2 linked regions of the Pseudorhodoplanes sinuspersici genome follow. The protein of the gene in region 2 interacts with the protein of the main gene of each other region in a pairwise test. Links are inferred from orthologs where the notes say so. Each region holds a gene or a part of one and is shown on either strand. Other genes may lie near its edges. The genes, in order: secA and secG.

Region 1 (14,439 bases), 2.6 Mb from region 2 along the record:
CAAGAACCTGCGGCCCATTGTCCAGCAAACGCGCGATCACCCGCGCCTCACCGGAGCGGAACTCCGGCTCGCCGCGCTCCTGGAAGATTTCCGCGATCGTCATCCCGGCCGCTGTCTCGATTTCGGTATCCGCATCCACGAACGGCAAAGCCAGCCGTGTCGCCAGCTTGCGTCCGACCGAAGACTTTCCGGCTCCCATCATGCCGACAAGGACCAGCGAGCGCCCGCCAAGCGCACCCACGAGGGCGGCTTCGGGCACATCCACGGTCGATACGTTTTCGGCGAGACTTTGCGGCATGGTCGGGTTCCGCGGCGACTTTTGAGGCATTATAGCACGGGCCGGATATTGCAACCCGCCTGGCCATTTGAGGCTTTTCCTGACGCCAAAATTCGCGCAGCGAGCGCGATGGGCTGAAGGTTCTTGTCTAGACGCCGCGAACATGGTGGTAGTCGTCCTGTCCGTTAACCACCACGCGTGCGCAGCATGCCGACTCTCTTCCGATTTCTCGCAACTGTCGGGATCATCATCGGTGTGGTCTATGGCAGCATGGTCGCGCTCGCGGTGCTGGTTCAGCCGGAGACCCGCGAAATCACCGTGACGATTCCGCCGGACCGGTTTGCCAAGCAGCGTTGAGATTAATTTCGCAGGCACCTGACAAATGGCACGTCCTGCAGCGGATCGAGGCGAAGCCCAGATCGAGCTCTTTCTCGACATGCTGGCCGCAGAGCGTGGCGCGCGTCCGAACACATTGTCAGCCTATCGGTCCGATCTCGATGAATTCAGCGGCCATCTCCCGCCGACCGGCAGCCGCATCGTCGATGCGACAACCGACGACATCCGCTCCTATCTGAGCGATCTGACGCGGCGAGGATTGGCGCCGGCATCGGTCGCACGAAAATTATCAGCCATCCGCCAACTCTATCGTTTCCTCTATGCCGAAGGCCACCGTGGCGACGATCCGGCAGCCATCCTTGAAGGTCCGAAACGAGGCCGTACTTTGCCCAAGGTGATGTCGGTCTCCGATGTCGACAAACTCATTGGCACCGCACGCGAACAGGCCGACCGCTGCGAGCAATCAGTCGCCGAGAGACAGCGTACAGCACGGCTCTATTGCCTGCTCGAATTGCTTTATGCGACCGGACTGCGTGTCTCCGAACTCGTGGCTCTGCCCTCTTCCGCGGCACGGCGCGACCAGCGCATGCTGATGGTACGCGGCAAGGGCGGCAAGGAACGCATGGTGCCTCTGAACGACGCCGCGCGGCAGGCGATGACGAATTACAGAGCCTTGCTCAAGGATACCCGGAATGAAAATTCGAAATGGCTGTTTCCATCCTTCGGGGAGGAGGGCCATCTGACCCGCCAACATTTCGCAAGGGATCTGAAGTCGCTGGCGGCGGCAAGCGGCTTGCGGCCCCAGGCGATCAGCCCGCATGTGCTCCGCCATGCCTTTGCCAGCCATCTGCTTCAGAATGGTGCGGATCTTCGGGTGGTGCAGACATTGCTCGGCCATTCCGACATTTCGACGACGCAAATCTATACCCATATCCTCGAAGAACGTCTGAAGACGATGGTTCGCGATCTGCATCCACTCACCGACGCAACGGCTCCGATGAAAAGCGGGCGTTAACGCTCAGCGAAAGACCAGCCTTTAACCAGCATCCCTGATCTTGTTTGCTTGACTTGCGCACCCCAAAAGGTCATGTGCGCCCGCTGCGTGCCATCCGGCTCCGCCGGTCCAACAATCCGAAAGACGATGCGCTCTTACCTCGATTTCGAAAAACCCGTCGCCGAACTCGAGGCCAAGATCGAGGAATTGCGGGCCGTGCAGACGGAGGGAGGCGGCGAAGTCCAGGTCGAAGAAGAAATCTCGCGTCTGGAAGCCAAGGCCTCACAGACACTGCAGGAACTCTATCAAACGCTGACGCCGTGGCAGAAGACACAGGTCGCGCGCCATCCGCAGCGGCCGCACTGCCTGGATTTCGTTGCTGCTATCATTGACGATTTCGTGCCGCTGGCTGGCGACCGCAAATTCAGTGACGACGACGCCATTGTCGGCGGATTTGGCCGTTTCCGCGGCGAAAGCATCTGCGTGATCGGCCACGAGAAGGGTTCGACCACCGAAACCCGGCTGAAGCACAATTTCGGCATGGCCCGCCCGGAAGGCTACCGCAAGGCCGTCCGGCTAATGGAAATGGCAGATCGATTCGATATTCCGGTTCTGGCGCTGGTCGACACCGCAGGCGCCTATCCTGGCATCGACGCAGAAGAACGCGGTCAGGCGGAAGCCATTGCCCGCTCGACCGAGGCCTGCCTCAATCTCGGCGTGCCCAATGTCGCGCTGGTTCTGGGCGAAGGCGGCTCAGGCGGCGCGATTGCCATCGCCACGGCCAATCGCGTCCTGATGATGGAGCACGCGATTTACAGCGTGATCTCGCCGGAAGGCGCCGCCTCGATTCTCTGGCACGACAGCACCAAAGCGCAGGAAGCTGCGACCAACATGAAGATCACGGCCCAGGATCTGATGCGGTTCGGCATCATCGATACCATCGTCAGCGAGCCGATGGGTGGGGCCCACCGCGATCCAAGGGCGGCCATCGAGAAAGCCGCGGACACCATCGCCGCATCATTTGCCGAGCTGAAGTCTTATGATCGCGACATGATCCGGAAGATGCGGCGGGAGAAATTCCTCGCAATCGGCCGTGGAAAGCTGTGAATTTCTGCAGTAAAATATTACCGCAAGCGGCCTTGCGAAGCCGGTTTTTCAAAAATTAACCTTACTGAACAGCGGGCTCGCAAACATACTCCGGCCATAAAGATGCCGCGTTGAAAGCCTTTATTTTCGGCAGTTTTTACTGACCGTTCATTGTGGTATGGTCAACAGAATGGGGAACCGTACCGCCCTTGCGAAGCCCGCATTTGGGGGTTAGCAATCGGGTATGTGGGGGACTGCCGACCGTGGGGGCTAAAGCGTTGCCGTTGCGCCCTGATTTTCTTCGGACGCTGATGCTGTCAGCGGCGCTGCTCGGGGCTGTGACCGTAAGCGGCTGCAAGACCGAAGGCAATTTCCCGAGCGCGGCCAAGGCCAACGCGCCAATCCCACCCAAGCTGCTGGCAGATATCGCCGAAAAGAACATGGACGTGAGCTCGCCAATCCTTGTGCGGGTGTTCAAAAGCGAATCCGAACTCGAAGTCTGGAAGAAGGATCGCAACGGTCAGTTCGCGCTGCTGAAGACCTACCCAATCTGCAAATGGTCCGGCGATCTTGGCCCGAAGATCAAGGAAGGCGACCGGCAGGCGCCGGAAGGTTTCTACGATATCACCCCTGGCCAGATGAATCCGAATTCGCAGTTCTATCTGGCGTTCAACATGGGTTATCCGAACGCGTTTGATCGCGCGCATGATCGCACCGGCGCGCATCTGATGGTCCATGGCGATTGCTCATCGCGTGGCTGTTACGCGATGAGCAACGAACAGATTTCGGAGATCTTCGCGCTCGGCCGCGAATCATTCTTTGGTGGCCAGAAATCCTTCCAGGTGCAGGCTTATCCGTTCCGAATGACTGCGGCCAACATGGCCAAGCACCGCAACAACCCGAACATGCCGTTCTGGCGCATGCTGAAGGAAGGCAACGATCATTTCGAGGTGACGCGTCTCGAGCCGAAGGTCGACGTCTGCGAGAAGCGCTACGTATTCAACGCGGCGGCTCCTGGCGGCAATTTCTCGCCGATGAGCTTCAGCCCGAGGGGCAGATGCCCGGTCTACGAAGTGCCGCGAGAAATTGCCGAGGCAGTGCAGTCCAAGCAGCGCAACGATGAGCTGCAATTCGCGCAGCTTGCCGCCCGCAACACGCCGACCGCTCCCATCAAGAGCGGCCGTGACGGTGGCATGCACCCGACCTTCATTGCCAAGCTCCGCCCGCACGAGATTATCGACGAGCGCGGCAATGCCAAGCTGATTGTTGATCCGAACAATCCGGGTCCGATGGTCGCCTTCAGCGCATCATCGCCGAGCGAGGACGAGGTCACGAACTCGGCTGCCGTCTCTGCGCCGGTTCAGACTGCCGATGTGCCACTGCCGCGCAACGCACCGCAGACCAAGATTGGCATGCGTCCGGCTCCGGAGCTCACCTTTGCCGAAAAGATCGGAAACTTCTTCCGGGGCGGCTCGCGTGAGCCGGAAGCAGCATCGACCCGAGTTGCCTCGGTTCAACCGATGGCTCCTGCTACGCCCGCTGCCCCGGCCCCGCAGCGGGAGACGGTACGGACCAAAGTATCCCGCATGATTGGTTTACGCGGTTCAAGCGAAAAGCAGGCTGAGGTTCCAACCCGGGCAGCGCCGTCCGCCTCTGCATCGCGCACACCGAGCGAAACACCAAAAATGAAAACCGCAGCCGCACCGGCTGCCGGCGAAGCCCCTGCACCCCAGCCAGCTCCGACCGCAACTCCGGCGTCGCAACCGACGGGTAGCGTTATGAGTGGTTCTCAGCCGATCCCGCAGGCTTCGAGCTTTGAAAGCCGTTTCGGCGCTTTCCGTTAAAAGGTTAGTCTCTGCCGTTTTTTTGTTTGATCCGCACCTTGGTTGCAATGGGACCGGTGTCGCCGACTTCCTCGACATAGGTGACGTAGTCGCCGCGCTTCAGGCGGTCGAAATCGCCGCTCAAAAGTGAGTTGCGGTGGAAATAGAGCATCCCGCCCTCCTTGTTGAGCAGAAAGCCATAATCCTCACCTGGTGTGATCTCCGCAACCTGGCCGGCAAATTCGTTGGCCGCTTCATGCATCATCACTGCGGTCCGATTGGCCAGCTTCTCCTTGAATTCGCTGAGCTGGCGTTCGGCGATACGGAAAGCTTCATGGATCGCGTTGGTCAGATCGGGGCGCTGAAATCGTCGCTGCAACCGGTCAGGCTCGTGCGCGACGACAATGTCTTTGAAGCCCGGCACGCTGATTTCGATGCGGACCACGGGCGGAATGGTTTGGTTTGTATTGTTAGCACGCTGATCCACCCGGACGCGGCAGGCCGTCAATCGATCATAGATGTCTTCGAGGCGGGCGACGTGATCTCTGATTTGGGTTTCGGCTCGGTCGGAATGCTCGATATTGTGAAAAGCAATTTCGAGAGGAACCTGCATGTCTCGCACCCATCAGTTCAAAGTCCGTAGGTGACAACGCACGCCGGGCCGAAATTGTTTCGGCTGCTGCAGCGCGACACAACGCCCTAAGAGAGCGACACAACGCTCTAAGAGAGCTTGGAGTCCGCTGAAGAGCAACTGCTTTTAGACTTGGACAACTAGACTTAGACAATGGCAGAGGTAAATGGCCGGGTATCCTCCCGGCCATTTACGCTCAATTTTTGTCGGGGCGCGGCCTCTCCGAATCAACCGAAGCGGCCGTGGCAATGCTTGTATTTCTTGCCGGAACCACATGGACAGGCTTCGTTGCGCCCGACCTTGCCCCAGGTTGCCGGATTTTTCGGATCACGCTCGACCGCCTGCTGTGCACCGGCGCCGCCAGCCATTGCCGGCGACAGCGTCGCATTGGCATAGGACATTTCATCCTCGCCGGTGAATGGATCGACCTTATGCGCTTCCATATAGGGAAGCTGTTGCTGCTCGTCTTCCGGCGGCGCCTGCACCACCTCGACCCGCATAAGCTGTCCGGTCACCCCCTCGCGCATATTCGCGATCATCGCCTCGAACAGCTGGAAAGCCTCCGACTTGTATTCGTTGAGCGGATCGCGCTGGCCATAGCCGCGCAGGCCGATCACCTGACGCAGATGCTCGAGCATAATGAGATGCTCGCGCCAAAGGTGATCGAGCGTCTGCAACAACACCGACTTCTCGACATAACGCATGACCTCAGGGCCATATTGCGCGGACTTAGCAGCCATCACCTCGTCAGCTCGCTTGATGATGCGTTCGCGCACCTCTTCGTCGGCGATACCCTCTTCCTTCGCCCAGTCCTGGATCGGCAGATCGAGGTTCAGGATATGCTGCACTGCCTCATGCAGACCGTTCACGTCCCATTGTTCCGGATACGCATTCTCCGGAATGTGCTTGGACACGAGATCGTCGATCAGCGCGTGGCGCATGTCGGTAACGGTCTCGGCGACATCGTTGTCCTTCATCATATCGATGCGTTGGTCGAAGATGACCTTACGCTGATCGTTGGCGACATCGTCGTATTTCAGGATGTTCTTGCGCAGATCGAAGTTGCGCGCCTCGACCTTCTGCTGCGCCTTTTCCAGGGCCTTGTTGATCCAGGGATGGATGATCGCCTCACCCTCCTTGAGACCCAGCTTGGTCAGCATGCTGTCGAGCTTGTCCGAGCCGAAGATGCGCATCAGGTCGTCTTCGAGCGACAGGAAGAATTTGGAACGGCCTGGATCGCCCTGACGGCCGGAGCGGCCACGAAGCTGGTTGTCGATACGGCGGCTTTCATGCCGCTCGGTGCCGAGCACAAACAGCCCGCCGGCCGCCAGCGACTTTTCCTTCAGCCGCGAGACCTGATCGCGGATATCCTGCACCCGCTTCTCGCGTTCCTCGCCCTCGACGCCCTGCAATTCCTGACGGATGCGCATGTCGGCGTTACCACCGAGCTGAATGTCAGTGCCGCGGCCGGCCATGTTAGTGGCGATGGTGATCGCGCCGGGAACACCGGCCTGCGAGACGATATAGGCTTCCTGTTCGTGATACCGTGCATTCAGGATCGCAAAGACCTTGGCCTTCGCCGCGCCCTCGTCACCGGTGTAAAGTTTGGCGAAGGCGTTGGGATCGGCGAAATCATGTTGCTCCCAGCCCTCCTTGCGCAGCATCTCGGCCAGCTGTTCCGACTTCTCGATCGACGTCGTACCGACAAGCACCGGCTGGCCGCGCTTCTTGCAGTCATCGAGCAGCGCAACGATCGAACGATATTTCTCGCCATTGGTGCGATAGACCTCGTCGTCCTGGTCATCGCGCTGCATCGGCCGGTTGGTCGGCACCTCGACCACGTTCAGTTTATAGATGTCGTAGAACTCGTCTGCCTCGGTCAGCGCCGTACCGGTCATGCCGCCGAGCTTGTCGTACATGCGGAAATAATTCTGGAAGGTAATTGAAGCCAGCGTTTGGTTTTCTGGCTGGATCGGCTGATGTTCTTTCGCTTCCAGCGCCTGATGCAGACCTTCCGAATAGCGGCGTCCCGGCATCATGCGGCCGGTGAATTCGTCGATGATCACCACCTCGCCATTGCGGACGATGTAGTCCTTGTCGCGCTGGAACAGCTTGTGCGCGCGCAGCCCTTGATTGACATGATGGACGGTCGAAACATTCTCGATGTCGTAAAGCGAGTCACCCTTGAGCAAGTCATCGGCGCGGAGCCATTGCTCCATCTTTTCCATGCCGGCTTCGGTAAGGTTCACCGTGCGCTGCTTCTCATCGACATCGTAGTCGGACTTGTCGAGCCGCGGAATATAGGCGTCGATGGTGTTGTAGAAGTCCGAACGATCGTCGAGCGGCCCGGAAATGATCAGCGGCGTACGCGCTTCGTCGATCAGGATCGAGTCCACTTCGTCGACGATTGCATAGACGTGGCCGCGCTGGACCATGTCCTCCAGCCGGTACTTCATGTTGTCGCGCAGATAATCGAAACCGAGCTCGTTATTGGTGCCGTAAGTGATGTCGCAGGCATAGGCCGCCTTGCGCTCCTCGTCATCGAGACCATGCACGATCACGCCGGTCGTGAGCCCGAGGAAACCATAGATCTGGGCCATCCATTCGGAGTCGCGCTTGGCCAGATAGTCGTTAACGGTGACGACATGGACGCCCTTGCCATTCAGTGCATTCAGATACACCGCCAGGGTCGCAACCAAGGTCTTGCCTTCGCCGGTCTTCATCTCGGCGATGCCGCCCTCATGCAGGATCATGCCGCCAATGAGCTGGACGTCGAAATGGCGCTGTCCGAGGGTGCGTTTGCCGGCTTCGCGGACGGTGGCGAAGGCCGGGACCAGGATATCGTCGAGGGTCTTGCCCTCTTCGAGCTGTTTCTTGAACTCGTCGGTGCGGGCGCGGAGCTGCTCGTCGGTCAGTTTGGCGAGTTCGGGCTCCAGCGCATTGATGGCATCGACGCGGGGCTGATAGCCGCGGATACGCCGGTCATTGGCGGTGCCGAACAGCTTGCGGGCGACTGCGCCGAGCATACGAAATCCTTTTCTTCAGTCTTGGGTGGCTTTGGCCTTAGTCGCATCCAGAACCGCGGTTGTGCCCTGATACGGTGAAAAAACACGAAGTTTTGAAACCGTGGGGACTCTTAAGGCCATTTGACCCTGAAATCCGCCCGGAACGGTGCCGGCCGGACCCGAATTGAGCCAGAACGCGAGGTCATTCGGGTGTGACATCCGGAGAGCCGTCGAGAGATAGGAGGGGGTCACTTCCTTGTCAATCTGAAGGCCGAACGGCGTTATTGCCGAAAATTAAGGGGCCTTTGGCATTGCCAAGCCATAACCCGTGCGTAAGTGTCCGCCGCCATCACCCTCCCACCGGGGCGGCTTCATTCCCAAGGACAGACCTGATGAACAAACCCAAATTCTCGCTTCCGACGGTCCAGTGGCGGCCGGTCCTGACGACCTTGTGCGCCACGCTCGCGGTTGCGGGATTGCTGACCATCCAGGCCGGCGCCCAGACCGACCCGGTCGTGGCGAAAGTGAACGGCACCGAGGTCAAGGAAAGCGACCTGAAGGCTGCCGAGGAGGATATCGGCGCCCAGCTGCCGCCGATGGCCCCGGAAGCCAAGAAAGAATATCTCACCACCTATGTTGCGGACATGCTCCTCGTGTCCAAGGCGGCTGAGGCCAAGAAGCTTGGCGACACCCCCGAATTCAAGAAAAAGATGGAGCTGGCGCGCACCAAGCTGCTGATGGAGGCGCTGCTCCAGAACGAGGCCAAGGCCGCCCTCACCGACGACGCGATGAAGAAGGTTTACGCCGAGGCCACCAAGGATATGGGTAACGAGCAGGAAGTGAGCGCACGCCACATCCTCGTCGAATCAGAGGACGACGCCAAAAAAATCGCTGCCGATCTCAAGAAGGGCGGCGATTTCTCCGCCATCGCCAAGGAAAAATCGAAAGATCCCGGCTCCAAGGATAACGGCGGCGATCTCGGCTTCTTCTCCAAAGATCAGATGGTCCCTGAATTCGCCGAAGCCGCCTTCAAGCTCGACAAGGGCCAGGTCTCCGATCCGGTGAAATCGCAGTTCGGCTGGCATGTCATTCGCGTCGACGACAAGCGCACCAAGCAGCCGCCGACATTCGAGCAGGTGAAGGACCAGATCGAAAGCTTCGTTCAGCGCAAGGCCCAAGCCGATTTGATCCAGAAATTGCGCGCCGAGGCCAAGATCGAGAAGATCGGCGACGCTGACCCGGCGGCAAAGCCGGATGCGGCACCGGCTGCCAAGCCGGACGCGAAGTCGGACACCAAGGCGCCAGCGAAGAAATAATGCCGCCATTCGGCTACCAAAAAACGGGACGCGGCTGATGCTGCGTCCCGTTTTATTTTTGTGACCATACGGCTATGAGATGGCCCGCTCGGATTCCGCAGCACGAGGCCATTCATGTCCACCGCCGTTTCACCGCTTGCTCCCACCAGCGTTCCTGACATGCCTCCTGTTGAGGGCATACGCCTCGCCACCGCCCAGGCCGGCATCCGCTACAAGAATCGGACGGATGTTCTGCTCGCGGTCTTCGACAAAGGCACAACGGTTGCTGGCGTCTTTACCCGCTCGAAATGCCCATCGGCGCCGGTGGAATGGTGCCGCGCCAAGCTGAAGGGCGGCAAGGTACGTGCCCTCGTGGTCAATTCCGGCAACGCCAATGCGTTTACCGGCAAGTCCGGCCGCGCCTCGACCGCGTTGACCGCCAAGATCGCCGCACAAGCGGTCGGCTGTTCGGTGAATGACATTTTTCTCGCCTCGACCGGCGTAATCGGCGAACCGCTAGACGCGACGAAGTTCGACGGCGTGCTGCTTTCGCTCGCTCAAGAGGCCAAGGAAGGCCGGTTCCTCGATGCCGCAAAAGCGATCATGACCACGGATACCTTTCCGAAAGTTGCCACGGCCGAAGCGAAGATCGGCAAGACCAAGGTCGTCATCAGCGGAATCGCCAAAGGCGCCGGCATGATCGCCCCTGACATGGCGACGATGCTGTCCTTCATTTTCACCGATGCCCCGATCGCCGCGCCGGCGCTGCAAGTGCTGTTGCGCGATGGTGTCGTCGACACTTTCAATGCCGTCACGATTGACGGTGACACCTCGACATCCGACACCCTCCTGGCATTCGCGACAGGTGCAGCCGCGGCACGCGGCGCTCCAAAAATCACGCGCGCCAGCGACCCGCGTCTCACCGCATTCCGCAGGGCACTGCAGACGGTGCTGGCCGATCTCTCTGAACAGGTGGCGCGCGATGGCGAAGGCGCGCGCAAGCTGGTCGAAATCAAGGTGGAAGGCGCGACATCCAAAACATCCGCCCGGCGCATTGCCATGTCGATCGCGAATTCGCCTCTGGTCAAGACGGCCATTGCCGGCGAGGACGCCAATTGGGGCCGCGTCGTCATGGCTGTCGGCAAGGCCGGCGAACCGGCCGATCGCGACAAGCTCTCCATCTGGTTCAACGGCATTCGCGTGGCCCATAAGGGCGCCCGTGATCCGTCCTATGATGAAGAAAAGGTTTCGATCGCGATGAAGAACCCGAAGATCAAACTGAAGGTCGGTCTTGGCCTGGGCAAGGGAAAAGACCGGGTGCTGACCTGCGATCTGACCAAGGACTATGTCGCCATCAACGGCGACTACCGTTCGTGAGTGCGCTCAACACTTTATCGGTCGTTAATCCCGTCATGCCTATGGTGGATCCACGGTCGTGAGCGCCAGACTTCTCATTGTCGCCGCCTGCGCCCTCATCGATGCCGACGGCCGCATCCTGATCGCGAAGCGGCCGGCCGGTAAAGCGATGGCGGGCCTTTGGGAATTCCCTGGCGGCAAGGTGGAACCCGGCGAAACGCCCGAACAGACGCTGATCCGGGAGTTATCGGAGGAACTGGGAATTGTGGTCCGGGAAGCCTGCCTTGCTCCTCTGACCTTTGCGAGCCACAGCTATCCTGATTTTCACCTGCTGATGCCACTCTATGTGTGCCGACGCTGGGAGGGTCAGGTGACAACGCAACACCACACAGAGCTCGCCTGGGTCAGACCGAACAAGCTGCGGGACTATCCGATGCCTCCGGCTGACGAGCCGCTTATTCCTCACCTGACGGCGCTGTTGTAACCGGTGCATTCGATCGCACCGGCATTTGAAGCGTGCAGAACAGGACAGGCCTATGCAAGTGCGACGACTGCCCGAGACGATCCACCGCTTCGTTCGCAACGAAGACGGCGCGACTGCCATCGAATATGCGCTGATCGCCGCCGGCATCGCCGTCGCGGTGGTCTCGACTGTCATATCGCTCGGCGACTCGGTTAAGACGATGTATGATCGGGTTTATACTGCCATGACGAGCTAACGACTGCCCGATTTCTCACCTGCCGGAAATTCAGTCGTCTTCAGCGCGTCGGCGAGACGCGTTCGCGCCGAACCTGGCCGCAAGGGTTGCTGCTGACTCTCATGCGGCGCCCATCCCGATAACCACACAATGTCGAATGTCGTACGCAGGCGTCCGTCGGGATCGCTGAAGCGCTCGGCATAGATTTGCGCCATGCGTTGCAGAGTGGCGCGCTTCAGGGGCGTGCGCCGGCGTTCCAGCAGAACATTGGTCGCGCCCATGCCACGCAGATCCTGCATGAGACCGAACGGCGTATCGTAACGAACGATCAAACGATCGATATCGGCCACCGGCAATGCGAAGCCGGCCCGTTGCAGCAGCGCGCCGATGTCGCGCATATCCGCGAACGGCGCGACACGTGGCGACACGCCACCTTCGATCTCCGCTTCCGCTGCCGCGAAAGATTGCCGCAACTCCGTCAGCGTCTCGCCGCCGAGAAGCGCGGCAAGAAACAAGCCGTCTGGCTTCAATGCGCGCCTGATCTGCGCCAGCGTTCCCGGCAGATCGTTGACCCATTGCAGCGCAAGCGCCGATACCGCGAGATCAAGCGACGCATCGGCAAACGGCAACGCTTCTTCATCAGCGGCAATCGTGGATGGGTTCGGGCTTGCGGGAAACAACGCATCGACGCCGATGATCATCTCGGCCAGGTTTTGCTCGCGCATCAAATTGCGTAGCGCCGATGTCGGCGTGCCGATATCGGCCGCGATCGCGAAAGACCGCTTCACCACCGAAAGCCGTTCGATGAGGTCAGCAGCGACGTGATTGAGCAGAAATGTCACCGGCTCACCGCGCTGCGCCCGCAGGCGCCGCTGCCGCAGCAGAGATCGGTCAAACAGAACGGGGCTTCCAGCCACTTTCGTCAAACTCCTAGGGGCGCTAGCCTGAAAGCCATGCCCAACACGGCTATAAACGAAGGCGGGCCTTCGCGCCTGTCGCAAATCGTGTCAGCGCTCCGGCTGCCCTTGCGGCTGGCGCTGGACGTGGCGTTGCCGCCGCTCTGCCCGTCCTGCCGCGACCCGGTCGGCGACGGCGCAGGCCTGTGCGCCACCTGCTGGTCGAAGCTGTCGCCGATCGAGCGGCCCTTCTGTGAAAAGCTTGGCATACCCTTCGCCTATGATCCTGGGCCGGGCATCTATTCCATGCAGGCGATGGCCGCCCCGCCCGCCTATGCGCGGGCCAGGGCCGCCGTCCGCTACGACGACATCGCCCGCACCATCGTCCACGCTCTCAAATATGGCGACCGGCTCGATCTCGCACCGGTCGTGGCGGGCTGGATGGGCCGCGCCGGCACGGAGCTGCTGGACGATGCCGATGTCATCGTGCCGGTGCCGCTGCACTGGCGGCGGATGTGGGCGCGCCGTTTCAACCAGTCGGCGACGCTATCCAAATTGTTGTCGGACAAGAGCGGCGTGCCGGCGAATTTCACCGCCCTACGCCGGGTGAAGGCGACGCCACAGCAGGTGGGACTGTCGAAGTCCGAACGGGCCACCAATGTACAGGGTGCATTTCGGGTGGACCCTGCCGGCAAGGCTGACGTCTTGGGGCGCCATGTCCTTCTGATCGACGACGTGCTCACATCCGGCGCAACTGCGGATACCTGCGCCCGCGCGCTCCTGCGCGGCGGCGCCCGCCAGGTGGACGTGCTGGTTTTCGCGCGGGTTGTGGACCAGGTGCGCGCGCCCATATAGAGAAGACACGTCATAAAACTGTCCGAAACCATAATGCCTCCCGTTGAAATCTACACCACCGCCTATTGCCCATATTGCGGCTGGGCAAAGGATCTGCTGGTCAAGAAAGGCGTCCCTTTCAAGGAAATCGATGTCGGCGGGAGCCGGGAACTGCGAAGCGAGATGACCACACGCGCCAATGGCCGCACCACGGTGCCGCAGATCTTCATCGGCGCAACCCATGTTGGCGGATGTGACGATCTCTATGCTTTGAACGACGCGGGCAAACTCGACCCATTGCTGACTGAGACCGGACCTGCGGCATGATCCGAACGGACGGAAAATTCCGCGTCGGCCTGATCCAGATGCGATCAGGCCGGACGCCGCAAGCCAACCTCGACGAGGCGGTGAAGCTGATCGGCGAGGCAAAAGCGGGTGGCGCACAGTACGTGCAGACGCCCGAGATGACCAATATCATGGAGCTGTCGCGCGACGCATTGTTTGCGACGATCATGGAAGAGGACAAGGATCCGTGTCTTGCCGCGTTTCGCGAACTCGCACGCAAGCTCCAGCTCCATGTCCATGTTGGATCACTGGCCATCAAGGTCTCGCCCGAGAGAGCGGCAAACCGCTCGTTCATGATTGATCCGCATGGCGAGATCGTCGCCCGCTACGACAAGATCCATATGTTCGACGTCGATCTTGCCGGTGGCGAAAGCTATCGCGAATCGCGCAGCTATCAGCCGGGCGAAAGCGCCGTTCTCGTCGATCTGCCCTGGGCGCGTTTCGGCCTGACCATTTGCTACGACCTGCGCTTCCCGGCGCTCTATCGCGCATTGGCGGAAGCCGGCGCGACCGTGCTGACGATCCCGGCGGCCTTCACACGCCAGACCGGCGAAGCGCACTGGACGACGCTGATCCGGGCCCGCGCGATCGAGAATGGCTCTTTCGTTCTTGCTGCCGCCCAAGGCGGCAAGCATGAAAACGGCCGCGAGACCTTCGGCCATTCGCTGATCGTCGATCCCTGGGGCCGCGTTCTGGCCGAAGGCGGAACCGAACCTGGCGTCGTCATGGCCGACATCGATCCTGCCGAGGTGACCGCAGCACGCGGCAAAGTGCCATCCCTGCAGCATGGCCGCCGTTTTGATATCATTGCGCCGATCGCGGAGCCGGCGCATCTGCACGTTGTTGGTGATCCGTCATGATTC
Region 2 (15,452 bases):
CACGCCAGAGCGCGCCAGCCATGGCGAGCTGCTCGCGGCTCGATGTGCCGGCGAAGCGCGGCGTGATGGCGTAGAGATTGCGCCCCCTTTTGTGCCACTTGTCGATCAATGATTTCGACTGGTCGTAGCCGGTCTGCGGCGTATCACGCAAAGCGTCGGGCGCATTGGTGTCCATCAGCACCTTGCCGGCGATGATCCGCATGTTGCGCCTCTGCGCTTCAGCAAACAGCGCATCGACCGATTGCGGATAGACGGCGCAGAACACCATCGCGGTGGTCGTGCCGTTGCGCAGAAGCTCGTCGCAGAAGACCGAGGCCATCGCCCGCGCCCTGCTCTCGTCGGCAAGTTCCTGCTCTGCCGGAAACGTATAGTCATCGAGCCAACCGAGCAGGCCCTGGCCATAGGAGCCAATGATGCCGGTCTGCACGTAATGTACATGCGTATCGACAAAGCCCGGTGCGATCAGGCCATCGGGATAATGCGCGACGGTGCTGCCGGCCGGGATTTGATCTCGCAGCGTCTGGAAATCCCCGACCGCTTCAAACTTGCCGCCACGGCAGATCAAGAGACCATCCGGCTCATGCACGAAGGCGGTGGCCGGATCGGTGAGAAACGGATCGTCGCGGCAGTAAACCAGCGGCCCACGAATGGCTGTCACTGCATCTGCCGTGGTCATCGTGCCGTTGCCGCTTCAAAGATCATGGCGGCGCCATGCGCAAGACTGGGCGGCACGATCAGGCGGCCCATGTGGTGTTTCGCTTCGACCCTGCCAGCCGAAAGGCAGGCTTCAACGACCGACAGATCCGGACAGGTCAGGCGCAGCGCGCCCAGGCGCGCGCCACGAGCAACATCGGGCGCGGCGAGATCGAAATGATCCGTATAGGACGCCGGCGTCATGACCTGAATGTCGCCGCGCGGTGTGGTCACGGTAATGCCGGTCGATGTCGATTGCAGATCGCGCTCGCCGGTGAACGCCGACAGAAAGATATGATGATCGCTTGGATTGTCCGCGATCATGACGGCACCGGCAATATCGGTCACGCCGTTTGCATGCTGCTGGAAGGCGGGATTCCAGAAATTTTCCGGAAAATGATGCTGGCAGGTGACAAAACCGACATCGGGCGCTTTGGGGTCGCGCGCATAGACGAGCGAAAAGGCAAGCTTCACGATTCTCCCGTCGGGTTGTTTGCCCTCGCGCTCAAAATTGAAAATCTCGAAATCACCGATTCCTGCCGTCCGAAAAGCAGCCGCATCGGCTTCCGCATTTCGTCCATCGAGAAGAATCATATCGAGCCCTTGTTCGTGCAACAGAACATCACGATGAAAGGCGCCGAAAGAAAAAAAGCGCCCATTATGTGGTTCGATTTTTTCCGGCTCGGCAACCGTCAGGAGCTCGATATAGACGCCCGGTAGCTGAACGATGTGATTGTGCGTGCCCCACGGATGGCGGTTGCGGGCACCGATGGTGAAGCCGAGCCGCCGATAGAAATCGGCGGCCGCATCAAGATCGCGGACGGCGTGAACGATATGGTCGAGGCCGCGAGACATGCTTTAAGGTCCAATTGTCCACCCATCCACGCAAGGTTGGCCCCCTGCGCGAAGACTTGGATCCCGCTTTCGCGGGAACGAGCGGGTTCATTACACCAGCCGGCTGCGCTCCACCGCCGCTTCGATGAATGACGCAAACAACGGATGCGGATCGAAGGGGCGCGACTTCAGTTCGGGATGGAATTGCACGCCGACGAACCAGGGATGGTTTTCGTATTCGATCGTCTCCGGCAGCAGGCCGTCCGGCGACATGCCGGCAAAGCGCATGCCGTGCTGTTCGAGACGATCCTTGTAGCGCGCATTCACTTCGTAGCGATGACGATGGCGTTCGGAGATTTCCGTCTCGCCGTCATAGATGCCTGAAATCTTGCTGCCGCGCTTGAGCGCCGCCTTGTAGGCGCCAAGCCGCATCGTGCCGCCAAGATCGCCGCCGGCCTTGCGTTGTTCCAGTTCGTTGCCGCGCATCCATTCGGTCATCAGACCGACAACCGGCTCTTTTGTTTCGCCAAACTCGGTCGAATTCGCCTCTTCGATGCCGCAGAGATTGCGGGCTGCCTCCACCACGGCCATCTGCATGCCGAAGCAGATACCGAAGTAAGGGACGGCCCGTTCGCGCGCGAATCGTGCCGCACGGATTTTGCCTTCGGCGCCGCGCTGACCGAAGCCGCCGGGCACGAGGATGCCATTGACGTGTTCGAGGAACGGCGCCGGATCCTCGCGCTCGAACACTTCGCTTTCGATCCAGTCGAGATTGACCTTCACCTTGTTGGCGATGCCGCCATGCGAGAGCGCCTCGATCAGCGACTTATAGGCGTCCTTCATGCCGGTATATTTTCCGACAATGGCGATTGTCACCTGCCCTTCCGGATTGCGGATGCGCTCGTTGATGTTGCGCCACACCGAAAGATCCGGTGCCGGCGCATTGTCGATGCCGAACGCTGCCAGCAACTCCCGGTCAAGACCGGCGGCATGATAGGCCTCGGGCACGGCGTAAATGTTGTCGACGTCGCGCGCCTCGATCACAGCGCTTTCGCGCACGTTACAGAACAAGGCGAGTTTGCGGCGTTCCTCTGCTGGGATCTCGCGGTCGGTGCGGCACAACAGGATATCCGGCTGGATACCGATCGAGCGCAATTCCTTGACCGAGTGCTGGGTGGGCTTGGTCTTGAGTTCGCCGGCGCTGGGAATGAACGGCAGCAGCGTCAGGTGGATATAGACGGCGTGGCCGCGCGGCACTTCATTGCCGAACTGGCGGATCGCTTCGAAGAATGGCAGGCCTTCGATATCGCCGACGGTGCCGCCGATCTCGCATAGGACGAAGTCATAGTCTTCGTTGCCGTCGCGGATGAAGTCCTTGATCGCGTTGGTCACATGCGGGACGACCTGGATGGTCGCGCCAAGATAGTCGCCGCGCCGTTCCTTGGTGATGATGTCCTGGTAAATCTTGCCGGTGGTGATGCTGTCGCGCTTGGTCGCCGGCCGGCCGGTGAAGCGCTCGTAGTGGCCGAGATCGAGATCGGTTTCAGCGCCGTCGTCGGTGACGAAGACTTCGCCATGCTGATAGGGCGACATGGTACCGGGATCGACATTGAGATACGGGTCAAGCTTGCGCAGCCGGACCTTGTAGCCACGCGCCTGCAACAACGCGCCGAGCGCCGCCGAAGCGAGACCTTTGCCGAGCGAGGAAACCACGCCGCCGGTGATGAATATGTACCGCGCCATGGGACTTAACCTTTAGACACCCGGTTTCGATTCGACGAGGGCTATGGCCCCCTCGGCGTTGGATAACTGCCCCCACAAATTCGAAGGGCCGGTTTCCCGGCCCTCCCTAAGGGTTACTGCGATTGCGGCACCTGCGGCCCGGATGGCTGCGGCGCCGCGGGCGGCTGCCCGCCCCCCTGCTGCTTCAGCGCGTCGAGGACGCCGCCGGAGCCCGTGCCAAGCGGCGCAGTCGGCGCGCCCGGGGCCACCGGTGCGCCGGTATTCAGGATCGACGACGGTGCGCGGTCCATGCCGGCAATGATCGACAACAGGAGGCTGGTCGCGAAGAAGGCCGCTGCCAGGAATCCGGTTGTCCGGGAAAGAATATTGGTGGTGCCGCGGGTGGTCATGAAGCCGCCGCCGCCGCCGCCCATGCCAAGTCCGCCGCCTTCGGAACGCTGCAGCAGAACAAGCCCGATCAACGCCAGAACGATGAGCAGATGAACGACGATAAGGACCGTATGCATGCGTCAAAAACCTGATGTTCGCCGGGCCGGGCCGGTGCGTCACGCCGCCATATAGGGAATGCGGCCGCGTCTGTACACGACCGGGTTGGAAAATTCTACCCTTTGCGGTCAGGCATAAGCCGCTGCGATGCCGAGGAAATCCTTGGCGGTCAGGCTGGCGCCGCCGACCAATGCGCCATTGACGTTCGGGACCGCCATCAGCTCCTTGGCATTCGACGGTTTAACGGAGCCGCCGTACAGGATCCGCACCGTCGGTCCGGACGATTTATCAAGCGAAACCAGGTGCTTCCGGATCGTCTGGTGAACCTGTTCGACATCCTTCGGCGTCGGTGTCAGCCCGGTGCCGATCGCCCAGACCGGCTCATATGCAATAACCAGTTTAACGGCATCGATCGTTTCCGGAAGAGATCCCGCTAACTGCCTCTCAATCCTTGAAATTGTGGCTCCAGCCTCACGCTCCTCATAGGTCTCACCGATGCAGACGATGGCGGTCAGGCCGGCCCGGTTCGCTGCTTTCGCCTTGGCTTTCACCATGTCGTCGGTTTCGCCGTGATAGGTCCGCCGCTCGGAATGTCCGACGATAACAGCGCTTGCGCCCGCATCCTTCAGCATCTCCGCCGAGATATCCCCGGTAAAGGCGCCGGAGACCTCGGCGTGGCAGTCCTGGGCGCCAATGGCGATCTTCGCTCCTGCGGCAGCCTTGGCGAAAGCACAGACCAACGTCGCCGGCGGACAGATCATCAGGTCAACCGGCCATGGTCTGGCCTGAGCATCGGCGATGATCGCTTCGAGTTCTGAAATCGACCCGCGCAGACCATTCATCTTCCAGTTGCCTGCGACCAGCGGACGCGGATCGTTTGCCATCAATCAGGTTTCCTCTTGCTTTAAACGTCGTGATTCTGCGGTTACCAAACCGATCCACCGCGTGCCAACGCTTTCCCGTTACTCGTCAGTGAGTTGCAGCGTAAAGGCGCCATCACTATGATGCGCGGCCTTTTAACACCCCTTCCCCATAAAAGAGATTCTGTCCGCCCATGCTTCGAGGAATGCACACAGCCACCCGTAACTGGCTCGGCCGGCTCGTTACCGGCCTACTCCTCGGCCTGATCGCGGTCAGTTTCGCGGTCTGGGGCGTCGGCGATATCTTCCGCGGCTTCGGACAATCGACTGTTGCGAAAATCGGCAGCACCGAAATTGGCGTCGAGCAATTCCGGCAAAACTACAATGACCGGCTGCAGCAGCTCATCCGCCAGGTCGGCCGTCCGATTCCGCCCGACCAGGCACGCGCACTCGGCCTGCCCCGGCAGATGCTTGGCCAGATGCTGGCCGAAGCTGCAGTCGATGAAAATGTCCGCACGCTCCGTCTCAATCTGCCGAATGAGGTGATCGCGGACCGCATCCGCAACGATCCGTCATTCCGCGGCATCACCGGCCAGTTCGATCGCGCACGGTTCGAGGCGATCATTCGCCAGGCCGGTTATACCGAAGGCCGTTATGTTGCCGAGCAGCGCAAGCAGCTCCTACGCCAGCAAATCGTCCGCGCGCTGGTAAGCGATCTCGCACCGCCCGCCGTCACCGTCGATGCGCAGAACCGCTATCTTAATGAGTTGCGTTCGCTTGACTATATCGTGCTGGGGCCGGAACAGGCTGGCGATATCCCTGAGCCTACGCCAGAGCAGCTCACCAAGTATTTCGACGAGCGCAAGACGCTGTTCCGTGCACCTGAATTCCGGAAAGCCGATCTGATCGTCCTGTCCCCCGATGAGGTTACAAAGACGATCGAGGTCAGCGACGCCGATGCCAAGAAGGTTTATGACGCCGACCCCACGCGTTACACCACGCCGGAGCGGCGCGAGGTGCAGCAGATCGTTTTTCCGAATGAGGACGATGCACGGGCGGCTGCGCAGAAGCTGACCCAGGGCACGACTTTCGAGCAACTTGCCTCAGAACGCGGTCTCAAGGATGGCGATTTCAATCTTGGCCTTGTCAGCAAGTCACAGATCCTCGACCCGGCCATTGCCGATGCGGCCTTCTCGTTGAAATCGGGCCAAGTCAGCGAGCCGGTCAAGGGTCGCTTCGGCACGGCGCTGGTCCGCGTCGGCAAGGTCGAAGCCGAGGTCAAACGCGACATGTCCGAGGTCATGGCTGAGATCAAACGTGACCTGGCAAACGAACGCGCACGCCGCGAAGTGCGTACGCTCTTCGACAAGATGGAAGACGAACGGATTTCGGGCGGCTCCATTGCCGATCTTGCCAAGAAGCTCAATCTGCCGGTTCGTACCATCGATGCGATCGACCGCGCAGGTCGTGGTCCCGACGGTAATCCTGTCGCCGATCTGCCGGCTGGCGCCAACCTGCCCTCCGCGATCTTTGCCTCCGAGCCCGGCGTGGAAAACGATCCGATCCAGCTTCCAAATGGCGCCGGATATGTCTGGTTCGAAGTGCTGTCGGTGACGCCCTCGCGCGAACGTCCGCTCGATGAAGTGCGCGACCGTGTTGTCGAACGCTGGCGCAATGATCAGGTCGTCGAGAAGCTGAAGGAAAAGGCCAAGGAAGCGGTCGAAAAGTTAAAGGTCTCGAGCATCAGCGAGACGGCCGCGGCCTTCAACACCAAGCCGCAATTCATCGCGTCGCTGCGCCGCGATCGCACGCAGGGCAATTTCCCCGCGAACGCGCTCGAAGCCGTGTTCCAGACTCCGAAGGATTCGGCCGGATCGTCGGAGGGCGATGAGCCGACACAGTGGATCGTATTTCGTGTGACCGGTGTCACCGTGCCGCCTGTCGCTCCCGGTTCGCCCGAAGCGCGCCGACTGGAAGGCAATCTCACGAATGCCTATTCGGAAGACCTGATCGCGCAATACATCACCAGCATTCAGAACGATCTCGGTGCGACCATCAATGAGGCTGCGCTGAACCAGGTGATCGGCGGCACCACGAATTAGCGCGAGAGCACTCTTTCCGCTCACGTCCCGCGAACGCGGAATCCAGCCTCTGGGTCCCCGCTTTCGCGGGGACGAACGGAAATAGGACATCCGCTTCAACTGACTTGGCCACTTTGTTGTTGTGAATGTCCCATGCTCATCGAACCGACTGCCGATGCCTTTGCCGAACGCTATGACCGTGGCGCTGCGCAAGTCGTCTGGACGACGCTCGTTGCCGATCTGGAAACGCCGGTTTCCGCTTTTCTGAAGATTGCGAGCGGGAAGCCGATGAGCTTCCTGTTCGAGTCGGTTGAAGGCGGTGCCGTCCGCGGCCGGTATTCCATCATCGGACTATTGCCCGATCTCGTCTGGCGCGTGCGTGACAATCATGCCGAGACCAATCGCAACGCGATCCGGGCGCCGGAGCAGTTTTCACCCTGCCCGCTCCCTCCGCTCGATGCCTTGCGCGAGCTGATCGCTGAATGCCGGATTGAACTGCCGCCGGAATTGCCGCCACCCTCGGCCGGTCTGTTTGGCTATCTCGGCTATGACATGGTGCGGCAAATGGAGCGGTTGCCGGATATCAATCCGGATGTGCTCGGCACGCCGGATGCGATCCTCATCCGTCCAACCATTGTGATCGTCTTCGATGCGGTGAAGGATTCGATCACCATCATCACGCCGGTCCGCCCCGAACGAAGTGTATCGGCAAAGACGGCGTTGGCGCGCGCCACTGAACGCCTGACGGCGATTGTCGATGCGCTCGATGCGCCGCTGCCAAAGTCGATGCACGACGCGCCAGACGCCATTGCGACACCGCAGGTCTCGAACACGACGCCAGATGAATATGCGTCGATGGTCCGCAGCGCCAAGGAATATATCGCCGCCGGCGATATCTTCCAGGTGGTGCTGTCACAGCGATTTTCTTCACCATTCGACTTGTCGCCGTTCTCGCTCTATCGCGCGCTTCGCCGTGTCAATCCGGCGCCGTTTCTTTACTTCCTCGATTTCGACGGCTTCTCGATCGCCGGATCGAGCCCGGAAGTTCTTGTTCGCGTGCGCGACGGGCGTGTCACCATCCGTCCGCTTGCCGGCACGCGGCCGCGCGGCGCAACGCCGCACGAAGATGCCGCGCTGGAACGTGAATTGCTCGCTGATCCGAAGGAATGCGCCGAGCATCTGATGCTGCTCGATCTTGGGCGCAACGACGTTGGGCGAGTTTCGACCATCGGCAGTGTCGATGTCACCGACAAATTCTTCATCGAGCGCTACAGTCAGGTGATGCATATCGTCTCGAATGTCGAAGGCGAATTGGCGGCGGGACGCGATGCTCTCGATGCGCTGATTGCCGGCTTTCCAGCCGGCACGGTGTCCGGCGCGCCTAAGGTTCGGGCGATGCAGATCATCGACGAGCTCGAGAAAGAAAAACGCGGCATCTATGCCGGTTGCGTCGGCTATTTCTCCGCTGCGGGGGAAATGGATACCTGCATCGTGCTGCGGACGGCAGTGATCAAGGACGGCACCATGTATGTGCAGGCTGGCGCAGGTGTCGTGGCTGACAGCGACCCTGTGTTCGAACAGCAGGAATGCATCAACAAAGCCAAGGCTTTGTTCCGCGCGGCGGAGGAAGCGCGGCGCTTTGCCAGCGGCTCACGGCGCGGTCAGTGACATGCAAACCCGCCGGGGCGGCCGTAGCCCTTTCGTAAGGCCACGGCCTCATCAAATGCCAGACTTGGCGATCAGGTAGCCGCCTGAATTTTCGTGATGATGCGCGCGACTGCTGTGGCGAGCGATGTCGTCCCGCGCCGGTGTTCGGTGCCGTCCGCACGCGCAACGCGGCCACTTGCGATCCCCTCGTACATGCCGAGAAGGGCCGTTGCCACGGTTGCCGGAAGTCCGACTTCGGCGAGAACGGCCGCGCGTTGCTCAGGCGGAACGAATGCCGGTGCGACCGGGCGGCCGAGGACGTCGGCAAAGGCCATCGCCACATCCCGGGCGCTCCAGTCTTCGGGGCCGCCCAATTCCACCACGCGCGGTCCTGACCAGTTCTCGCACATCAGTTGGGCGGCCGTCCGCCCGACATCGATCGTGCTGACCATGGGTATCTTCTGGTCAGGCTCCAGAAACGTCGGAAGAGTGCCGCCTGCGACAGCAGCTTCGGCAACCTCGGACCAGGTTTCGACAAAATAGCCCGGCCGCAGAAAGACTGTCGCCGACGCCGCGCCAGCCAGCGCGCCTTCCATCTGGTGCAGCGTGGCAATAATGCCGGTACCTGTTTCGTGTTGGGCGCCGACCGACGACAGCACGACCGCCCTGGGTAGGTGCGTACGCCGCACGGCCTCTGCCAACGCCGAACCGACTTGTGTGGCCTGCGCGAACGGGTCGCCCGCCACCGGAGGCGGATTGAACAGGAACGCGGCTGTCGCCCCTTCCAAAGCGGCCGAGACCGCGTTCGCATCGTCGATGCTGGCGACGGCGACGTCTGCGCCGCGCGCCTTCCATGCTTCACCCTGTTCAGGGCGGCGTACGGCGACACGCACCGCTTCGCCGCGTTCGATCAGGGCATGCGCGGTTTCACCGCCGGCCCTGCCATTCGCTCCAAAAACCACATGCATGACCTGTCTCCATTGTTGGCTGCTGTCGATGTCGAGCGGAATACAGGGAGCCCTTCCATGCATCCAATGCATGGTTTATATTTTCAGTATGCGTGAAGTGGATTTGAGGGGCGTCGATTTAAACCTGCTGGTGGTGCTCGACGCGCTGCTGGAGGAAAAAAGCGTCACCCGCGCCGCCCGCCGTCTCAACATGAGCCAGCCCGCCGTCAGCCGCGCCTTGTCGCGCCTGCGCGCCTTGTTTTCAGACCCGCTGCTGGTCGACAGCCGGGCCGGTTACATTCTCAACACCCGCGCCGAGGAGATCCGACCGGCGCTGCGCAGAACGCTGGCCGGCGTCGGCGACATGCTGTTGGCAACGCCGTTCAACCCGGCTGCGGCAACGGGCCAGATGCGGCTGGCGATGCTCGACCTTGAGGCCGCCTCGCTGGTCCCTTTACTGCTGGAGCGCTTTGCCAATGAGGCGCCCGGGCTCGACCTCGACATCCTGCCACCCAGCGCGACGGCGATCGAAATGCTGGAGAATGATGTCGTGGACGCTGTGGTCGGTGTGTTCGATGACGCGCCGGCGGGTATTCATCGACGCCGCCTCTTTGACGACGGGTTCGTCACGCTGATGCGTGCTGAACACCCTGATGCCGGCAAAAAACTGACGCTCGATGACTATCTTCGGCTTGGCCATATCGTGGTGAGCGTCACCGGCATTGGACCTGCGCCCGTGGACATCGCGCTGAATGCCATCGGCCGCCGACGACGGGTGAACGTACGTGTGCCAAGCTTCTTCGCCGCGGTAGAGATTGCGGCACGCTCGGACCTCGTCATGACCCTGCCGTCCAGCCTGGCCAAGACGACGGCTGGCATGGGACGTTTGGTGGCGCTGGCCCCGCCTATCGATCTCGGCAGCTTCACGATGAGCCTTCTCTGGCATGCGCGCCACCAGCACGACCCCCGGCACATCTGGTTGCGGAGCACCATCGTCGCTGCGGCGACGGCGATGACCGCAGCCGTGCCGGGCTCGTCGCCTGTGGCCAATGCCGCTCGGCTTGACCCTCCTGGAACCCCCGTCTAAACCCGCGGCGGCTGCCGCGCAGTCAGCAAGCGCGGTACCGGTTTTGCGACGCAATCAAAGCTTGCGCAGATTGCGTATTCGGATTTGCGTTCGCCCGGGAGCGCATGGATTGCCGGGCGCCATGATCGTTCTGATCGACAACTATGACAGCTTCACATTCAACCTCGTGCATTACTTGGGCGGGTTGGGTGCCGACATCGTCGTACACCGCAATGATGCGGTCTCGGTGGACGATGTCATCGCGGCCAAGCCCGAGGCAATCGTGCTCTCGCCGGGGCCCCGCACCCCCGATGACGCCGGCATCTGTCTCGATCTGATCGCCAGGGCGTCTAACCGGATTCCAATCCTCGGCGTGTGCCTTGGTCATCAGGCGATCGGACAGGCCTTTGGCGGCGAGGTCGTGCGCGCGCCCTCGCAGGTTCACGGCAAGACCTGTGATATCCGGCATGACGGCGGCAGCGTATTCCGCGGCATCAATGGATCATTCAAGGCGACGCGCTATCATTCGCTTGTGGTCAAACGCGAGACGATGCCCGATGCGCTTCAGGTCACCGCCGAGACCGACGATCAGATCGTTATGGGTTTGTCTCACAAAACGTTGCCTGTCCATGGCGTGCAGTTTCATCCCGAAAGCATCGCATCCGAACACGGGCATCTGATCCTGAAGAATTTTCTCGATCTTGCCGCCGCCTGGAATCAAGGTGCGGCGCGACAACGCATTCATTGAGGGCGGCATGACGGACGATTTAAGGGCGTTGATCGGCAAGGCCGCAACAGGTGCCGTATTGTCACGTGACGAAGCTGCGCATGCCTTCGACCGCATGATGTCGGGCGAAGCGACGCCCTCGCAGATGGGTGGCCTCCTGATGGCGCTGCGTGTCCGCGGCGAGACGGTTGACGAGATCACGGGTGCGGTGGCGGCGATGCGCGCAAAGATGCTGAAGGTCGACGCACCAGCGAATGCGGTGGATGTTGTCGGCACCGGCGGCGATGCATCCGGCTCCTACAATATCTCGACCTGCGCGGCGTTCATTGTCGCCGGCGCCGGCGTTCCCGTTGCCAAGCATGGCAACCGGGCGCTGTCGTCGAAGTCGGGCGCAGCCGATGTGTTGATGTCGCTTGGCGTGAACATTGACCTCACGCCAGCCGATGTCGGCCGATGCATTTCAGATGCCGGGATCGGTTTCATGTTCGCTCCCGCGCATCATCCGGCGATGAAGAATGTCGGACCGACGCGCGTCGAGCTTGGCACGCGCACGATCTTCAATCTTCTGGGACCGCTCTCCAATCCGGCCAATGTGAAGCGGCAGCTTGTCGGCGTGTTCTCGCGGCAATGGATCGAGCCGTTGGCTTTGGTGCTGAAAAATCTCGGGTCCGAGTGCGCCTGGGTGGTCCACGGTTCTGACGGTCTCGATGAAATCACAACCTCCGGTCCGACCGCCGTCGCGGCTTTGGAAAACGGCAAGGTGCGCACCTTCGAGATTTCGCCGGCCGATATCGGCATTGCGCTGGCCAAGCCGGAAGCCCTGCGCGGCGGCGACGCCGATCACAATGCCGCCGCCTTGCAGGATGTGCTGAATGACAAACCGAGCGCCTATCGCGATGTAGCCCTGATCAACGCCGCCGCTGCGCTCGTGGTCGCCGGCGCCGCAAAAACGCTGCAGGACGGTGCTGAACTGGCGGGCAAGGCGTTGTCGTCAGGCGCGGCGCGCGCCAGGCTCGATCGCCTGATCACCGTGTCCAACGCGTGAATGATGATGGCCGATATTCTCAAGACGATCGAGGCCTATAAACGCGAGGAAATCGCGGCTGCGAAAAGCCGCGTGCCTTTTGCGACGCTTGAACGTGAAGCGCGGGCAGCTGCGCCGACGCGCGGTTTTGCTAACGCCATCAGACGCAAGCTTGCGGCGGGGCAATATGCACTGATCGCCGAAGTGAAGAAGGCCAGTCCGTCGAAGGGATTGATCCGCGCCGATTTCGATCCTGTGGCGATCGCCAAAGCTTATGAAGCCGGCGGCGCAACCTGCCTGTCGGTCCTGACCGACGCGCCGTCCTTCCAGGGCCAACTGTCCTATCTGACCGAGGCCCGTGCGGCGACCACCCTGCCCGCTTTGCGCAAGGACTTCATGTTCGATGTGTATCAGGTGGCTGAAGCACGCAGTGTCGGGGCCGATTGTATCCTCCTGATCATGGCGGCGATCGACGATGCGCTGGCGCGCGATCTTGAAGACGCGGCTATTGCGCTCGGCATGGATGTGCTGATCGAAATCCATGACGAAGCCGAGCTGGCGCGCGCATTGCGACTGCGTTCGTCGCTGATCGGAATCAACAATCGAAACCTGCGCACTTTCGAAACCTCGATCGAGGTCAGCCGCAAACTTGCCCCGAAAGTGCCGCGCGACAGGATTATCGTCGGTGAAAGCGGTATCTTCACCCCCGAGGATCTCGCTGTATTATCGGACGTCGGTATTTCCACTTTCCTGATCGGTGAAAGCCTGATGCGCGCGAATGACGTCGCTGCTGCAACCCGCACGCTGCTGGCACGGCCGCAGGACGCTGCGAGCTGACGGCGCATGGCAGGCAAACTCACCCATCTTGGTGCGTCCGGCGAAGCACGGATGGTCGATGTGTCCGAGAAGGCATCGACCGAACGCGTCGCCGTTGCCGAAGGCCGGGTCGTCATGTCGAAAGCGACGCTCGATCTGGTCGTCTCCGGCAATGCCAAGAAGGGCGACGTGCTCAGTACGGCCCGCATTGCCGGCATCATGGCGGCGAAACGGACGCATGACCTGATCCCGCTCTGTCATCCGCTGGCGATTTCGCAGGTGACCGTCGATCTTGCGCCTGATGCGCAATTGCCTGGCATCGCAGTCCGCGCCACCGTCAAGGTGCAGGGACAGACCGGCGTCGAGATGGAAGCGCTGACGGCTGTTTCCGTCGCCTGTCTCACCGTCTATGACATGGTGAAGGCGGCCGAACGCGAGATGCGCATCGAAGGCATTCGGTTGATCGAGAAATCGGGCGGCAAGTCCGGTCTATTCCGCGCAAAGGATTAGGTGTTGTGTCATTGCTTCCGGTTGCTGACGCCCTCGAACGCGTGCTGGCGAAGGCTAGGCCTTTGCCGGCGGAGCACGTGGCATTGAACGAAGCGTATGGCCGTGTGCTGGCCGAGGATCTTCGCGCGCTGCGGACACAGCCGCCCGTCGATGTGTCGGCGATGGACGGTTACGCCGTGCGCGCGGAAGATATCACAACGGTGCCGACCGAACTGACGCTGATTGGCGAGGTTGCGGCCGGGCGTCCCTTCACCGGCGCGATCGAGGCTGGGCAGACCGCGCGCATTTTCACCGGCGGAGAATTGCCTGCCGGCGCCGACACCATCGTCGTGCAGGAACATACTCGCCGCGAGGGCGACAAAATTATCTTCGCGACATTGCCGCAAGCCGGGCGTCATATCCGAAAAGCAGGGCTCGATTTTTTCGACAACGATATCCTGCTGGTCCGTAGCCGCGTGCTGACCGACCGGGATCTTTCGCTCGCCGCGGCGATGAACCATCCGCTGGTGCCGGTCCATCGCAAGCCGCGCGTTGCCATGCTGGCGACCGGCGATGAACTCGTGTTGCCGGGGCAGACGCCGGGGCCCGGCCAGATCATCTATTCGAACGGCTTTTCGATCATGGCCTTTGCGCGGCGGCTGGGCGCTGAGGTCATCGATCTCGGCATTGTAGCGGATCGTCTTGAAGACACAGTCTCCGCCATCCGCCGCGCGCGCGATGCAAATGTAGATGTCCTGGTGACGATGGGCGGCGCCTCGGTCGGCGACTACGATCTCGTGCAGAAGGCGCTCTCGGCCGAAAACATCGATCTGTCGTTCTGGAAGATTGCGATGCGACCGGGCCGCCCGCTGATGCATGGACAATTGGGCGAAATGCAGGTGCTCGGCCTGCCGGGCAATCCCGTGTCGGCTTATGTCTGCGCCTTCCTGTTCCTGGGACCGCTGCTGCGGAAGATGACCGGGCGGCATGATGTCGAGAACCCGACCGAGCAGGCTTTGCTGGGCTCCGACCTGCCGGAGAATGACGAGCGGGCCGATTATCTGCGTGCCCGGATATCGCGGTCGGTCCGCGGAGCCCTGGTGGCGACGCCGTTTCCGCTGCAGGATTCGTCGATGGGCCGGGTGCTGGCCCATGCCGATTGCCTCGTCCTCCGCGAGCCGCTGGCACCGCGGGGCGCGGTTGGCTCGATCTGCACGATCCTGAAACTTCCCCTTTGAAATCCCTTCGCTTTCTTCACTCCAAATTAAGGGCTTGCAGAACACATATCGAACATATAGTGTCCGTTCATGATTTGTTTCGCACCCCTTGAGGTGCCGGTTGCCGGGGGAGACGATCGATGTTGACGCGGAAACAGTTCGAGCTTTTGCGCTTCATCAACGAGCGGCTGAAAGAAGCCGGCGTGCCACCCTCCTTCGACGAGATGAAGGACGCGCTCGACCTGCGCTCCAAGTCCGGCATTCACCGGCTGATCACGGCTCTGGAGGAGCGCGGCTTCATTCGCCGCCTGCCCAACCGCGCCCGGGCGATTGAGGTGATCAAGCTGCCCGATTCCGTCGTCCAGGGACCAGGCGCCCGCCGCGGCTTCACGCCCAGCGTCATCGAAGGCAATCTCGGCCGTGTCCGGACCGTCTCTTCGGAGGACGACGGCAATGGCAGCAGCGGCAATCGCCCCGTGGCCGTGCCGATGATGGGCCGGATCGCCGCCGGTACGCCGATCGAGGCGATCCAGACCAAGACTCAAACCATCAATATTCCGCCGGACATGCTCTCGGCATCGGGCGAACATTTCGCGCTGGAAGTCCGCGGCGATTCGATGATCGAAGCCGGCATCCTCGACGGCGACGTTGCGTTGATCCGCAAGTCCGACGGCGCCGATACCGGCGACATCGTTGTTGCACTGATCGACGAAGAGGAAGCCACGCTGAAGCGTTTCCGCCGTAGAGGCGCGTCGATCGCACTCGAGCCGGCGAATACGGCCTACGAAGTGCGCATCCTGCCGCCAACACGCGTGCGCATCC

The links.
Region 1: the proteins of secG (region 2) and secA interact in binary tests that used the Escherichia coli proteins (3 or more experiments, as listed by UniProt). The link is inferred for Pseudorhodoplanes sinuspersici from one-to-one orthologs.

Annotation. Positions count from the first base shown.
Region 1 is NZ_CP021112.1:2,141,439-2,155,877, reverse strand. What follows is about bases 5,175-8,512. They hold secA (preprotein translocase subunit SecA), read right to left. Parts: upstream 8,174-8,512; coding sequence 5,375-8,173; downstream 5,175-5,374. Also shown: CAK95_RS10500 (shikimate kinase), read right to left, coding at 1-298; CAK95_RS10495 (histidine kinase), read left to right, coding at 485-634; CAK95_RS10490 (site-specific tyrosine recombinase XerD), read left to right, coding at 660-1,628; CAK95_RS10485 (acetyl-CoA carboxylase carboxyltransferase subunit alpha), read left to right, coding at 1,743-2,714; CAK95_RS10480 (L,D-transpeptidase family protein), read left to right, coding at 3,005-4,537; CAK95_RS10475 (HPF/RaiA family ribosome-associated protein), read right to left, coding at 4,542-5,129; CAK95_RS10465 (peptidylprolyl isomerase), read left to right, coding at 8,545-9,468; bifunctional glutamate N-acetyltransferase/amino-acid acetyltransferase ArgJ, read left to right, coding at 9,583-10,824; 8-oxo-dGTP diphosphatase MutT, read left to right, coding at 10,883-11,287; CAK95_RS10450 (Flp family type IVb pilin), read left to right, coding at 11,340-11,522; CAK95_RS10445 (methyltransferase domain-containing protein), read right to left, coding at 11,519-12,427; CAK95_RS10440 (ComF family protein), read left to right, coding at 12,506-13,252; grxC (glutaredoxin 3), read left to right, coding at 13,286-13,558; CAK95_RS10430 (carbon-nitrogen hydrolase family protein), read left to right, coding at 13,555-14,436; CAK95_RS10425 (DUF1178 family protein), read left to right, coding at 14,433-14,439. UniProt on the Escherichia coli protein: Required for protein export, interacts with the SecYEG preprotein conducting channel.
Region 2 is NZ_CP021112.1:4,735,213-4,750,664, reverse strand. The notes cover bases 2,081-5,060. They hold secG (preprotein translocase subunit SecG), read right to left. Parts: upstream 3,777-5,060; coding sequence 3,384-3,776; downstream 2,081-3,383. Other genes in these bases: CAK95_RS23110 (SurA N-terminal domain-containing protein), read left to right, coding at 4,823-5,060; tpiA (triose-phosphate isomerase), read right to left, coding at 3,885-4,640; CAK95_RS23125 (CTP synthase), read right to left, coding at 2,081-3,270. Outside these bases: guaD (guanine deaminase), read right to left, coding at 1-676; CAK95_RS23130 (VOC family protein), read right to left, coding at 673-1,548; more of CAK95_RS23125, read right to left, coding at 1,639-2,080; more of CAK95_RS23110, read left to right, coding at 5,061-6,718; trpE (anthranilate synthase component I), read left to right, coding at 6,851-8,365; CAK95_RS23100 (NmrA family NAD(P)-binding protein), read right to left, coding at 8,437-9,312; CAK95_RS23095 (LysR family transcriptional regulator), read left to right, coding at 9,401-10,378; CAK95_RS23090 (anthranilate synthase component II), read left to right, coding at 10,500-11,105; trpD (anthranilate phosphoribosyltransferase), read left to right, coding at 11,113-12,129; indole-3-glycerol phosphate synthase TrpC, read left to right, coding at 12,136-12,945; cyclic pyranopterin monophosphate synthase MoaC, read left to right, coding at 12,952-13,434; CAK95_RS23070 (molybdopterin molybdotransferase MoeA), read left to right, coding at 13,440-14,651; transcriptional repressor LexA, read left to right, coding at 14,771-15,452. UniProt on the Escherichia coli protein: Subunit of the protein translocation channel SecYEG. Overexpression of some hybrid proteins has been thought to jam the protein secretion apparatus resulting in cell death; while this may be true it also results in FtsH-mediated degradation of SecY.